Regions from separate parts of the Rhizobium sp. 007 genome, predicted to be linked through region 2. Evidence: riboswitches for the same ligand, from Rfam matches in the RefSeq annotation. Region 2 holds a riboswitch; each other region holds the start of a gene.
The links. Region 2 has a riboswitch for thiamine pyrophosphate ahead of thiC (phosphomethylpyrimidine synthase ThiC). Riboswitches for the same ligand answer to the same signal wherever they lie in the genome.
Positions count from the first base shown of each region.

Region 1: linked by a shared signal. The riboswitch ahead of thiB (thiamine ABC transporter substrate binding subunit) and the one ahead of thiC (phosphomethylpyrimidine synthase ThiC) in region 2 are both predicted to bind thiamine pyrophosphate.
Region 3: linked by a shared signal. The riboswitch ahead of ISN39_RS36850 (hydroxyethylthiazole kinase) and the one ahead of thiC (phosphomethylpyrimidine synthase ThiC) in region 2 are both predicted to bind thiamine pyrophosphate.

Region 1 covers NZ_CP064187.1:3,761,790-3,764,049, reverse strand. Annotated here, with positions in the region: gene thiB (thiamine ABC transporter substrate binding subunit) at 1-825, opposite strand, end outside; TPP riboswitch at 874-987, opposite strand; gene ISN39_RS18420 (thiamine diphosphokinase) at 1,084-1,734, shown strand; gene ISN39_RS18415 (ABC-F family ATP-binding cassette domain-containing protein) at 1,738-2,260, shown strand, end outside.
Region 2 covers NZ_CP064188.1:1,138,997-1,141,256, reverse strand. Annotated here, with positions in the region: gene thiC (phosphomethylpyrimidine synthase ThiC) at 1-951, opposite strand, end outside; TPP riboswitch at 1,044-1,155, opposite strand; gene kduD (2-dehydro-3-deoxy-D-gluconate 5-dehydrogenase KduD) at 1,219-1,974, opposite strand; gene kduI (5-dehydro-4-deoxy-D-glucuronate isomerase) at 1,980-2,260, opposite strand, start outside.
Region 3 covers NZ_CP064188.1:1,384,528-1,386,787, forward strand. Annotated here, with positions in the region: gene ISN39_RS27610 (FkbM family methyltransferase) at 1-513, shown strand, start outside; TPP riboswitch at 858-954, shown strand; partial or broken gene ISN39_RS36850 (hydroxyethylthiazole kinase) at 1,002-1,097, shown strand; gene thiE (thiamine phosphate synthase) at 1,187-1,822, shown strand; gene thiD (bifunctional hydroxymethylpyrimidine kinase/phosphomethylpyrimidine kinase) at 1,819-2,260, shown strand, end outside.

The sequences.
Region 1 (2,260 bases), on a different replicon from region 2:
GAATTTCAGGAAGTCGCGGGCAAGATCCTTGTCCTGCGCATTCTTCAAAAGGCCCGCGACTTCGATCTGGATATAGTGGCCTTCCGAGAAGGCTGCGGCCTGGTAGCGATCGGTATTCTCAGTCACCATGTGATAGGCAGGGGATGTGGTATAAGACAGCACCATCGGCGCCTCGCCCTTGGTGAACAGGCCATAGGCCTCGGACCAGCCGGGCGTGACCGTCAGGATGCGGTTCTTGAGTTTGCCCCAGGCTTCCGGCGCCTTGTCGCCGTAAATGGATTTGACCCAGAGCAGCAGGCCGAGGCCCGGCGTCGAGGTTCGCGGATCTTCGATGACGATCTTCTGCGAAGGATCACCTTCGACCAGATCCTTCATGCTCTGAGGCGGGTCCTTGATCGTTTGCGTATCGTAGATGATCGCGAAGTGACCGTAGTCGTAGGGAACGAAGACATCGTCCACGAAGCCGCCCGGCACCTTCAGCGCGCCGACATCGACGCCACTTGCGTCGAACAGGCCGGTCTCCTTGGCTTCGGTGACGAGGTTCGTGTCGATACCGAGGACGACGTCGGCCTTGGTGGAAGCTCCCTCGAGCTTCAAGCGCGAAAGCAGGGCGACGCCATCGGCGACGCTGACGAAATTGACCGTGCAGCCGCATGTCTTCTCGAAAGCGTCCTTGACCTTCGGCCCGGGTCCCCATTCGGACGTGAAACTTTCGTAAGTGTATATGGTGAGCGTCTTTTCCGCGCCGTGCGCGGCAGACAAGCCGAGCGTCGCGGCGAAAAATGCTGCGGTCAGCGAAGAGATGATCGATGTGCGGCCGGACATGGCGCGCCTCCTCCTTGAGTTTCTTTTGAAGGGGAAAAGGGCGTTGCCAAATGTCACGCGTCTAATCCCTCCGCCGGTGTTAACCGGATCAGGTTCCGCGGGTTGGCTCGATGCCTCTCAGCCGGTATCCTTGCGGACATCCAGGCACCCCGTTAGAGCGTCGGCAGATGTATCGCCATGAAGGCTTTATGACAAGGGCGAAGCGCGCTGACCGTAGCCCCTTTCCCTTGGCCCCTGCTTTGCGCTATGGGCAATGCCATGAGCCAATCCACTTTCACGATCCTGCTCGGCGGCGAACTCTCCCTGACCGAGCGCCTGCGTTCTGCCGTTTCAGGCAGCCGCTTCATCGCCGCCGACGGCGGTATGCGGCATGCAGCAGCGCTTGGCGTGGTGCCGGAGCTTTGGGTCGGGGATTTCGACTCGACGCCGCCGGATCTGGAGGGCGTATTTCCGCATGTCCCGAAACAGCCCTACCCGGCCGCCAAGGCCGCAACGGATGGTGACATCGCGGTGTCGGAGGCGATTGCGCGCGGCGCACGGCGAATTGTCCTTGCCGGTGCGCTCAGTGGCGAGCGCTCGGACCACGCGCTGCAGCTCCTGCTTTACGCCGTCAGCCTTGCCGAACAGGGTTTCGACATTCTGTTGACCTCCGGAACGGAGGAGGCCGTGCCGCTTCTCGCTGGTAAAATTGAGCTCGATTTGCCGAGGAACAGCCTGTTTTCGGTGTCCGGCTTCAGCGAACTTCATGGTCTTTACATCGAGAATGCCCGGTATCCGCTCATCGATTTTCATTTGCCCTTCGGCTCCTCGCGTACCATTTCCAACGTCGCGGAAGGCAAGGTTCGTTTTAGGCTCGGCAGCGGCCGGGCGATTGTCCTTGCCCGCCCTTATGATTTTTCCGGAGTCTGATTTTTGGCCCCTCCCATCCTGAAACTCGACGATATCTTCCTAAGCTTCGGCGGAACGCCTCTCTTGGCCGGCGCGGCCCTGCAGGTCGAGCCGGGCGATAAGATCTGTCTGGTCGGCCGTAACGGCTCGGGCAAATCGACCCTTCTGAAGATTGCGGCCGGCATCGTTGAAGCGCAATCGGGCGAGGTTTTCCGCCATCCATCCTCGACGGTGCGCTATTTGGAGCAGGCTCCGGATTTCGCCGGTTTCAAGACGGTGCAGGCTTATGCGGAAGCCGGTCTTGGGCCGGGCGATGATCCTTATCGCGTGACCTACCTCCTCTCGCATCTCGGCCTTACTGGCGAAGAGGACCCGAAGAACCTCTCCGGCGGCGAAGCGCGACGCGCAGCGCTTGCCCGCGTGCTGGCGCCTGAACCGGATATTCTCCTGCTTGATGAGCCGACGAACCATCTCGACCTTCCGACCATTGAATGGCTGGAAGGCGAACTTCAGAAAAGCCGCAGCGCGCTGGTCCTGATTTCCCACG
Region 2 (2,260 bases):
ATAGTGGAGCCGCACGCCGGCATGAATGGTGAAATAGTCGACACCCTGTTCCGCCTGTTCGATCAGCGTGTCACGATAAACCTCCCATGTCAGGTTCTCGGCAATGCCTTCGACCTTTTCCAGCGCCTGGTAGAGCGGCACGGTGCCGATCGGCAATGGCGAATTGCGGATGATCCATTCGCGGATATTGTGGATGTTGCGGCCGGTCGAAAGGTCCATGACCGTATCGGCACCCCAGCGCGCCGCCCAAACCATCTTTTCGACCTCTTCGGCCATCGACGAGGTGACGGCGGAATTGCCGATATTGGCGTTGATCTTCACCAGGAAGTTGCGGCCGATGATCATCGGTTCGGCCTCTGGATGATTGATGTTGGCGGGGATGATCGCGCGGCCTGAGGCCACTTCCTGCCGGACGAATTCAGGTGTGACATAGTCGGGGATATGGGCACCGAAGCTTTCGCCGTCGCGAACCATGGCCTCGCATTGTGCCTTTCGGCCGAGATTTTCGCGGATGGCGATGAATTCCATTTCCGGCGTGATGATGCCGGCACGCGCATAGGCAAGCTGGGTGACGGCCCTGCCGTTCTTGGCCCGCAGCGGCTGGCGCTGGCCGGGAAATTCGGGCGTCAGCCGCTCACCGCTGGCAAAACCATTGTCTTCCGGGCGCACGTGGCGACCCTGATAGGCCTCGACGTCGCCGCGGGCCAGCACCCAGTCGCGCCGAAGCTGAGGCAAGCCCTCTTCGATGCGAATATCGGCCCCCTCGACCGTATAGGGGCCAGACGAATCATAGACCGCGACTGGCGGCTCGCCTGCGGTCGGATGAACGCTGATCTCGCGCATAGGCACGCGAATGCCGGGATGGATATCTCCCGCAACGTAAACTTTGCGGGATGCCGGCAAAGGGCCGGTGGTAACGCTCGGGGTAATGGTCTTTGCGGCAATATTCATGGTTTGAGGCTCCAAGTTGTGATTGGAGACCCAGTCCTCAGCCGGAATGATGGAAAGACGCCGGCATGGATTCCACGCGTGAATTCCAAGCCTTTCGAGCGCTCGCACCGTCCCTACGCCAGTATGAACTGGATCAGGTTCAACGGGTCACTGCGCGCGACAGCAGTATCTCAGCCCCTTGCCGGGACCCCCCTGGTGAATGTTCAAAGGTTAAGGTCGGGTGTCGCCGGTGTCAAGACGAGCGGCTCAAGTCACCCTCCTTTGCAGTCAGCGAGCCAGCCACCCGCCGTCGACCGGCAGGACGGTGCCGTGGACGTAGTCGGACGCCGATGAGGCGAGAAACACCGCCGCACCGCCGAGTTCGGCGGGCACTCCCCACCGCCCTGCCGGGATGCGTGCCAGAATGGCGGTACTGCGGTCCGGATCTTCGCGGAGCGCCGTCGTGTTGTTGGTGACAAAGTAGCCGGGCGCGATGGCGTTGACGTTGACGCCTTTGCCTGCCCATTCGCAGGCAAGCAGCCTCGTGACGCCGGCAAGGCCGCTCTTCGAGGCCGTGTAGGACGGAATCCGGATGCCGCCTTGGAAGGACAGCAGCGAGGCGATGTTGATAATCTTGCCCCTGCCCTTTTCGATCATGTGGCGGCCAGCGGCCTGAGATAGGAAGAAGGCCGTTTTGAGATTGGTGTCGATGACGGCGTCCCAGTCTTCCTCGGTGAAGTCGATCGCATCGGCGCGGCGAATGATACCGGCATTGTTGACGAGGATGTCGAGTGCACCGAAGGCCGAGAGCGTTTCGGCGACGATACGCTTTACCGGCGCGATCGTGCCAAGATCGGCCTTGATGGCATGGAAGCGTGCCCCAGCCTCCGTGACCATCGCCTCGGTTTCATCCATAGACGAGCGGCCGACGGCGGCAATCGAGGCACCTGCTTCCGCAAGCGCCATCGCAATGCCCTGCCCTATGCCAGTATTGGCGCCCGTGACAATGGCCACGCGACCGGAAAGATCAAATGGATTTGCCATTGGACTTACCTTAAATCTGCGATCGCGATCTGATCCATGTCGGTGAAGCTCTTGTTGTCACCGGCCATCGCCCAGATGAAGCTGTAATTCTTGGTGCCAGCACCCGAATGGATCGACCACGGAGGCGAGATGATCGCCTGCTCGTTTGCGACCAGCATGTGCCGGGTCTCCTGCGGTTCGCCCATGAAATGGAAGACGCGCTGATCGGTATCGAGATCGAAGTATAGGTAGGCTTCCATGCGCCGGTCATGGATGTGGCTCGGCATGGTGTTCCAGATGCTGCCCG
Region 3 (2,260 bases), 250 kb from region 2:
CACCGCGAGACGCATATCATGAAGACGCTCGCCGAGCTTGCAAAGCCCGGAGATACCGTTGTCGAGCTCGGCGGCCATATCGGCTATCTTTCGGTTCATTTAGCAAAGATCGTTGGCGATGACGGTACTGTTATCGTTTTCGAACCTGGGCCCAACAATTTGCCGTATCTTCGAACCAATACAGAGAGCTTTGCGAACATTAAAATCGTTGAAGCCGCGTGTGGAGATCTCGATGGCCCCGTGGAATTTTGGATAGAAGGCGTGTCGGGACAGAACAATTCATTGGACAAAAACTATAAAAATTTTGAACAAAACCGAGAAAATGCGTTCAGCGATGCGCTGATGGAATCCGTCACGGTCGAGATGATGCAGCTTGACACGTTCTTGGAAGAGACGGGCCTTCGTCCGGCGCTGCTGAAGATAGATGTGAAGGGTGCCGAACACCGTGTGCTTCTCGGTAGTTCGCACTGTCTAGCGAATATAAGACCACGTGGAAGTTACCGAGAATTTTGACGATGTAGCCAGAATATTTAACGAAAACGATTACGCAATATATGATCGCAGTCGCCCCGAGTGGGTGTGCATTCCGGCCGAACGCGCCGGAGCGTCCCAACAAATATCGGAGCATTGAGCGTCCGGGCTCGTTTTTGTCATCGCGTCATCGAAGCTTGCAACTCCGCCGCTTGCCGAAAAAGGAGCCGCCATAGTTCGACAAAGGAGCGGCATGAAAACGTCTTTATTCCCGCCTTTCTCGCATCAGGCTCTCAAAGGGCAGATGTTGGTAGCGGGATCTGACTTCATACAGCCATGCTTTTTTTAGGGGTGACAGACAGAGATTTGTCTGCAATGAAGACCGCGATGAGAGACAGGGGCGTCCGTTGCAAGACGGGCTGAGAAGTACCCTTCGAACCTGAACCGGATAATGCTGGCGGAGGGAGTCGCTCGGAGCCTTGCTTATTCAGTCCGGCTCCCCGCGCCTTTGCCCCGCCAGAAAGGGGCAAATGCCGATACGAAGTTCACCCGGACAACTCTTCGCTGCCATGCGCGCGACGCCGCCGCTCGTGCATTGCATCACCAACTACGTCGCGATGAATATCGGGCCCGGTTCCCTTTCATGGCGCCTCCTTGACGCGCTTGCGCAGCTCGATGGAACCGCACTCGATGCTGCGGCAAGAGTAACATCGAGATGAAGCGTTTCGATCTTTCCCTTTATCCTGTCCTCGACCCGGATCTGTGCGCCGGTATCGGCATGGTCAAGACGGCGCTCGCCGCGGCTTCCGGCGGAGCAACGATCATACAGCTGCGCGATAAACAGGCAGGCACGGCAGGCCGGGTCAAGACCGGTCGAGCGTTGAAAGCCGCGCTTGCCGAAACCGGCGCCCTTCTGATCGTCAACGACGACGCCGAGGCTCCAATTGCGATCGAGGCGGATGGGTTGCATGTCGGGCAAAATGACATGGCCGCCCGCGACGCGCGCAAACAGATCGGATCATCGATGATCCTTGGACTTTCGGTGGCAACCGAGGAACTGGCCGCGGCCGTCGACCCGGCAATCGTCGACTATGCCGGTATCGGTCCTGTCTTTGCCACATCGACAAAACCGGATCACAAGCCTCCAATCGGCATCGATGGCGTGGCAAGGCGCGCGAGGGCCTGCCGCGTACCAGGGGTCGCGATCGGCGGCCCCAAGGCGACCCATGCAGAATATGTGCTTGCGGCAGGGGCAAAGGGGCTCGCGGTCGTATCTGCTATCTGTGGCACGCCGGATCCGCGGCAGGCTGCCGCGAGCATTACTGACGCAATCCGAAAGGCACGCGCATGATATGCAACGTTCTTTCCATTGCCGGCTCCGACCCTTCGGGCGGCGCGGGCGTCCAGGCCGATTTGAAAACATGTTCGGCGCGCGGCACCTATGGCATGGCCGTTTTGACGGCCTTGACGGCTCAGAATACCCAGGGCGTTTCCAGCGTGCATGCAGTTCCCGCTGACTTCGTCGCCGAGCAGATCGCCATGGTCTTCGCCGATATCCGCGTCGATGCGGTGAAGATCGGCATGATCGCCAATGCACCGATTGCCGAAGCTGTCGCCAACGCCCTTTTGCCGCACCGCGGCATACCGATCGTGCTCGATCCGGTGATGATTGCCAAAGGAGGTGCTGCCCTCCTTGATGTTGAAGCCATCGACTTTCTCAAGACCCGGCTTTTGCCGCTCGCAACGCTTCTTACCCCCAATCTGCCAGAAGCCGCCGCTCTGCTCAGAG